2 regions of the Streptomyces sp. NPDC055239 genome follow, and region 2 is predicted to be linked to the other one. Evidence: riboswitches for the same ligand, from Rfam matches in the RefSeq annotation. Region 2 holds a riboswitch; the other holds the start of a gene.
The links. A riboswitch is a leader RNA that binds a small molecule or an ion and turns the genes downstream of it on or off. The one in region 2 is predicted to bind glycine.

Region 1 (3,398 bases), on a different contig from region 2:
ACGCTGACGCGCTCCGAGACGCTGCGCGGGCCGACGGACGACGCCGGGGTGGTGCGGGAGGCCGCCGCGCGGCTCCTCGAGGCCGTGGACACCACCGGAGGCGTGCGGCTCCTCGGCGTGGGCGTCACGGGGCTCGCCGACTACACGCAGGAGGACCTCTTCGCGCAGGCGCAGGCGGCTGAGGCCGCCGAGGCCGCTGAGGCCGAAGCGGAGAGGGAGCCGGCCGGGGAGATCGCGGCGCAGGCCGTGGGTGACGCGGTGGAGGTGCCGGTCGTGACGCCCGTCGTGGCCGTCGTGCCCGTGGTGCCGACCGAGCGGCGGTGGGCTGCCGGGCACGATGTGCGGCATGCCGCGTTCGGGCACGGGTGGGTGCAGGGGAGTGGCCTGGGGCGGGTGACGGTCCGCTTCGAGACGCCGGAGTCGTCGGTGCCGGGGCGGGTGCGGACGTTCAGGACCGATGATCCGGAGCTCGAGCCCGCGGAGCCCTTGCCATTGGTGGCCGCTCCAGAGGAGCCGGAGCCGGAACCGGAGCCGCAGTGATGCCAATACCTGTGGAGTCGCCGGGGTGACCGGCGAGGGTCAGGGCGCCTCCTGGCCCGCGATGGTGCCGAAGTCCTGGTCCGGTGGTGGCGGTGCCTGTGGTGGGGGCGCGATGTCCAGGCCGTAGTGGTGGTAGAGCTGCAGTTCCTGCTCGGGGGAGAGATGGCGGCCCACGCCGAAATCGGGAGCGTCCTTGATCAGGGAGCGCTCGAAGGGGATGCGCAGGGTGCCGTCGCTCGTGAGCTCGCTGGGTTCCAGGGGCACGAACGCGTCCCTGCTGAAAAGACCCGTGCGTATGGCCGCCCACTCCGGGGCGCCGGTGGCGTCGTCGAGATAGACCTCGTCGATCGTGCCGATCTTGGCCCCGTTCCGGTCGAACGCCTTCCGGCCGATCAGGTTGCGCGGATCGATATCGGTCTGCACGGGCCCTCCAACTGGTCGAGACTTGTCGAAGTGGGGCACAACTCATCCTTGTTCGTTCGTAATCACTACGAAAGAGCACTTCGGGGCAGGCGGCCACTCGAGGGATCGGCCGCAGACCTCGCTGGTAGGCTGGCGCATGGCTGCTGACCCCGTGCGGGAGAGCTCTCCGGTGGACACACCGGGGGCGCCGAAGGAGCAACTCCTCCCCGGAATCTCTCAGGCCCCTGTACCGCACGGACGAGGTCACTCTGGAAAGTAGGGCGGGCGTCGGGCGGGCACGTTCGAAACCCTTCCTCACCGACGGTGAAAGCCGGGACGGCTCCCTCGTGGGGCGTGGACCGGTGAAACTCTCAGGTTGAGATGACAGAGGGGGAGGCCGTCCGGGTACCCGCGCCGTGGTGCCCCTCGCAGGTCGCGTCAGACCAGGAGGCCTCCGCAATGACCGCCACCCCTCGCATCCCGCTTTCCCAGCTCGAACAGGGCATCCCCTTCGAGCAGCGGCACATCGGCCCTGATGTGGAAGCACGGGCCAAGATGCTCGCGCAGGTCGGGTACGGCTCGCTCGACGAGCTGACCGCCGCCGCCGTACCGGATGTGATCAAGAACGCCGAGGCGCTGAACCTGCCCGGGGCGCGCACCGAGGCCGAGGTCCTGGCCGAGCTGCGCTCCCTCGCGGACCGTAACCAGGTTCTCGATTCCATGATCGGCCTTGGCTACTACGGCACCTTCACGCCGCCCGTGATCCTGCGGAACGTCATGGAGAACCCGGCCTGGTACACCGCGTACACGCCCTACCAGCCGGAGATCTCCCAGGGTCGCCTCGAGGCCCTGCTCAACTTCCAGACCGTCGTCGCCGAGCTGACCGGCCTTCCCACCTCCGGTGCCTCGCTGCTCGACGAGGGGACCGCCGCCGCCGAGGCCATGGCCCTGTCGCGGCGCATGGGCAAGGTCAAGAACGGCGTCTTCCTTGTCGACGCCGACACGCTGCCGCAGACCATCGCCGTCATCCAGACCCGTGCGGAGCCGACCGGTGTCGAGATCGTCGTCGCCGATCTGAGCGAGGGCATCCCGGCCGAGGTCGCCGAGCGCGGTGTCGTCGGCGTACTGATCCAGTACCCGGGCGCCTCCGGTGCCGTACGCGACATAAAGCCGCTCATCGAGCAGGCGCACGAGATCGGTGCCATCGTCTCCGTCGCCGCCGACCTCCTTGCCCTGACGCTGCTCACCTCGCCCGGTGAGCTCGGCGCCGACATCGCCGTCGGCACCACGCAGCGCTTCGGTGTGCCGATGGGCTTCGGCGGACCGCACGCCGGTTACATGGCGGTGCGCGAGAAGTTCGCACGCAGCCTGCCGGGGCGGCTCGTGGGTGTCTCCGTCGACGCCGACGGCAACAAGGCCTACCGGCTCGCGCTGCAGACCCGTGAGCAGCACATCCGCCGTGAGAAGGCCACCAGCAACATCTGTACCGCTCAGGTGCTGCTCGCCGTGATGGCCGGAATGTACGCGGTCTACCACGGGCCCGAGGGCCTCAAGGCCATCGCGCGCCGTACCCACCGCTACGCGACCGTGCTCGCCGCGGGTCTCACCGCGGGCGGCGTCGAGGTCGTGCACGGCGCGTACTTCGACACCCTGACCGTGCGCGTGCCCGGCAAGGCCGAGGAGCTCGTCGCCGCGGCCCGCGAGGGCGGCGTCAACATCCACCAGATCGACGCCGACCACGTCTCCCTGGCCTGCGACGAGACGACCACGCGCAAGCAGCTCACCGCGATCTGGACCGCGTTCAAGGTCGAGGCGGACGTCGAGGCGCTCGACGCGGAGACCGGGGACACGCTCCCGGCCGGTCTGCTGCGCGAGGACGAGTACCTCACGCACCCCGTCTTCCACCAGTACCGCTCCGAGACCGCCATGCTGCGCTACCTGCGCAAGCTGGCCGACCGCGACTACGCGCTCGACCGCGGCATGATCCCGCTGGGCTCCTGCACCATGAAGCTCAACGCGACCACGGAGATGGAGCCGGTCACCTGGCCCGAGTTCGGACAGCTGCACCCCTTCGCGCCCGCCCAGCAGGCACAGGGTTACCTGACGCTCATCCGTGAGCTGGAGGAGCGGCTCGCCGAGGTCACCGGGTACGACAAGGTCTCGCTGCAGCCCAACGCCGGTTCGCAGGGCGAGCTCGCCGGACTGCTCGCCGTACGGGGCTACCACCGTGCCAACGGTGACGACCAGCGCACCGTCTGCCTCATCCCGTCCTCCGCGCACGGCACCAACGCCGCGAGCGCCGTGATGGCCGGCATGAAGGTCGTCGTCGTCAAGACCAGCGACGACGGCGAGATCGACGTCGAGGATCTGCGCGCCAAGATCGAGAAGCACCGTGACGAGCTCTCCGTGCTCATGATCACCTACCCGTCGACGCACGGAGTGTTCGAGGAGCACGT
Region 2 (3,398 bases):
CGCGAACTCCACGGCGGGCGCCACGGTGCAGCCCATCCGGCCACCGGTGACCTGCTGGAACTGCTGCTCGGAGCTGAAGACGGGGACGAAGGCCTGGCCGTCGATCTCCAGCGTGGGCAGGTCGAGGGTGCCGCTGTCAGGGCCGCCGCCGCTCGGCAGCGGGACCCAGACGTGGCTGCGGCCGAGCACCTCGACGATGCGGGCCCCCGCGGACGTCTGGGGCGCCCCCGGCGTGCCGAGTGATGCCGCGAGCACCTCTTCGAGTTCGTTGCCCGGCCATCCTCCGTACGGATGTGCGTGCGCCTGCGCCGGAATATCCATCTGCCCAACCCCTGCCCTGTCCCGCTCTGCCTGCGGCACGACCCTAACGCGGCGGGGCGCTCAGCCTCCGAAGCCGATCCCGCGCAGGACGCTCGCGGCCGTCCGGTCGAGCAGGATCGCGGAGCCGCAGCCGCGCGGCAGATCGCCCCGCTCGGCGGCGCCGACGAGGCGCCCGACGGTCCTGCGATGCCGCGCGAAGGCGTACCGCGACACGCCGCGCCCGCGCGAGAGCTGCCCCTCCATGGCGGTGTCCGGCGGCACGTCGAGCAGCAGCAGATGCAGCGTCGTGCCGCGCCGCACCGCTTCGCGGGCCAGCCAGCCGCGCACCCATGCCTGGGTGCCGCAGTCGTGCACCACGATCCCCTCGCCGGAGCGCAGGGCGGCGCGCAGGCCCGCGTAGTGCGCGAGGCGGACCAGGGGGCGGTAGACGGCGTACGGCAGCAGGGCCGGCATGCGCAGGGCCCAGCGGTCGCGGGTGTCCTGCGAGTCGATGCGCGAACCCGCGACGGCTCTGCGCATCAGCGTGGACTTGCCGCTGCCCGGCAGCCCGGAGACGACGATCAGGTCGCCCGCGCCGAACGTGAGGCGGTGCGGGCTGTGGCCGGACCGCTGCCTCAGGTCGCGGACGACGACCGCGGGCAGGGCGCCGCAGCTCTCCCTGGTGGGGGCGGCGGCCTGTTTGGGCAGGGCCACCCCCGTGTTGGTCGCGTAGACACTGGTCCTGCGCACCGTGATCGGCCTCCCCTAGCGGTCACGTAACTGCTTACCGCAGCTTCCCCGCCAAGTGTAAAGAGAAGGTAATGCGGCACAACAGCATTACGGCACTGGCACTGCCCTGTGACTCGGGCGCGTGCAATGATGTGCGCGCAAACTCCATACAGGCCGCTTGAATCCGCGCGGGAGAGTTCCCGGTCGCCGTCGTAGGACGCACCGGGGCGCCGAAGGAGCAAGTCCCTCCCTTGAATCTCTCAGGCCCCGTACCGCGCGGGCGAGGCACATCTGAAAAGCGGGTCGCCCCGGCGGCTCCACCCAAGGTGCAAGTCACGACCCCTGCTACAGACGTATGACGCATACGGACGGGTCGTGGTGAACCTCTCAGGTTCCGATGACAGATGGGGAGGATCGACCTCGCCCGTCATGCCCTGGGAGTTCCCCGTATGAGTACCGCCCCCCGTCTGACCGCCCTCGATGCCGTGCATCGCGCGCTCGGCGCGACCATGACCGACTTCGCGGGCTGGGACATGCCGCTCCGGTACGGCAGCGAGCGCGACGAGCACATCGCCGTCCGCACCAAGGCCGGTCTCTTCGATCTCTCCCACATGGGCGAGATCACGGTCACAGGACCGCAGGCCGTGGACTTCCTGAACTTCGCGCTCGTCGGCAACATCGGCTCCGTCGGTGTCGGCCGCGCCCGCTACACGATGATCTGTGCCGAGGACGGCGGGATCCTGGACGACCTGATCGTCTACCGCCTGGGCGAGGCCGACGCCCCCGAGTCCCCCGAGTACATGGTCGTCGCCAACGCCTCGAACGCGCAGACCGTGCTCGACGCGCTCACCGCCCGCGCCGACGGCTTCGACGCCGAGGTCCGCGACGACCGCGACGCGTACGCGCTGCTCGCCGTCCAGGGTCCCGAGTCCCCCGGCATCCTGAAGTCGCTCACGGACGCGGACCTGGAGGGACTGAAGTACTACGCGGGCCTGCCGGGCACGGTCGCGGGCGTGCCCGCCCTCATCGCCCGCACGGGCTACACCGGCGAGGACGGCTTCGAGCTCTTCGTCTCGCCCGGCGACGCCGAGAAGCTCTGGAACGCGCTCATGGAGGCCGGCGAGCACGTCGGCCTGGTCCCTGCCGGGCTCTCCTGCCGCGACACGCTCCGTCTCGAAGCGGGCATGCCGCTGTACGGGCACGAGCTGACCTCGGACCTCACGCCCTTCGACGCGGGCCTGGGCCGGGTCGTGAAGTTCGAGAAGACCTCGCAGTCCGACACCTTCGTGGGGCGCGCGGCGCTCGCGGCCGCCGCCGAGCGCGCCGAGACCGCTCCCCCGCGCAAGCTGGTGGGCCTGATCGCCTCGGGCCGCCGTGTCCCGCGTGCGGGCTTCTCCGTGGTCTCCGAGGGCAAGGTCATCGGCGAGGTCACCTCCGGGGCGCCGTCCCCGACGCTCGGCAAGCCGATCGCCATCGCGTACGTAGATGTGGCACACGCGGCTCCGGGCACCGAGGGTGTCGGTGTGGACATCCGGGGCACGCACGAGCCGTACGAGGTCGTGGCGCTGCCCTTCTACAAGCGCCAGAAGTGACACCCGGCACAACAGCCCCGTTCACCAGCACTCCACCGCGTACAGGAGAATTCAGGTCATGAGCAACCCCCAGCAGCTGCGTTACAGCAAGGAGCACGAGTGGCTCTCGGCCACCGAGGACGGTGTGGCGACGGTCGGCATCACGGAGCACGCGGCCAACGCGCTCGGTGACGTCGTCTTCGCCCAGCTTCCCGAGGTCGGTGACACGGTGACCGCCGGCGAGTCCTGCGGCGAGCTGGAGTCGACCAAGTCGGTCAGCGACCTCTACGCCCCGGTGACCGGCGAGATCGTCGCCGCCAACCAGGACGTCGTCGACGACCCGTCGCTGGTCAACTCCGCCCCGTTCGAGGGCGGTTGGCTGTTCAAGGTGCGCATCACGGGCGAGCCGGACGACCTGCTCTCCGCCGATGAGTACACCGCCTTCACCACCGGCTGACCCATACCGATAGGGATCGTGTGATGTCGCTTCTCAACACCCCTCTGCACGAGCTTGACCCGGAAGTCGCCGCCGCCGTCGACGCCGAGCTCCACCGTCAGCAGTCCACCCTGGAAATGATCGCCTCGGAGAACTTCGCTCCGGTCGCCGTCATGGAGGCCCAGGGCACGGTCCTCACCAACAAGTACGCCGAGGGCTACCCCGGCCGCCGCTACTACGGCGGCTGCGAGCACGTCGACGTCGCCGAGCAGATCGCGATCGACCGGCTCAAGGAACTGTTCGGCGCCGAGTACGCCAACGTCCAGCCGCACTCCGGCGCCTCCGCCAACCAGGCCGCCCTC

Region 1: it holds a riboswitch for glycine, as region 2 does, so the genes downstream of both, gcvP (aminomethyl-transferring glycine dehydrogenase) here and gcvT (glycine cleavage system aminomethyltransferase GcvT) in region 2, are expected to answer to the same signal.

What each region holds. Positions count from the first base shown of each region.
Region 1 is NZ_JBSGRD010000015.1:9,790-13,187, forward strand. Features, by position in the region: partial or broken gene ACWFRJ_RS36220 (DNA polymerase IV) at 1-667, shown strand, start outside; gene ACWFRJ_RS36225 (PRC-barrel domain-containing protein) at 580-963, opposite strand; glycine riboswitch at 1,108-1,205, shown strand; gene gcvP (aminomethyl-transferring glycine dehydrogenase) at 1,402-3,398, shown strand, end outside.
Region 2 is NZ_JBSGRD010000012.1:289,887-293,284, forward strand. Features, by position in the region: gene ACWFRJ_RS33105 (enhanced serine sensitivity protein SseB) at 1-321, opposite strand, end outside; gene ACWFRJ_RS33110 (AAA family ATPase) at 382-1,056, opposite strand; glycine riboswitch at 1,209-1,314, shown strand; gene gcvT (glycine cleavage system aminomethyltransferase GcvT) at 1,479-2,621, shown strand; gene gcvH (glycine cleavage system protein GcvH) at 2,680-3,057, shown strand; gene glyA (serine hydroxymethyltransferase) at 3,081-3,398, shown strand, end outside.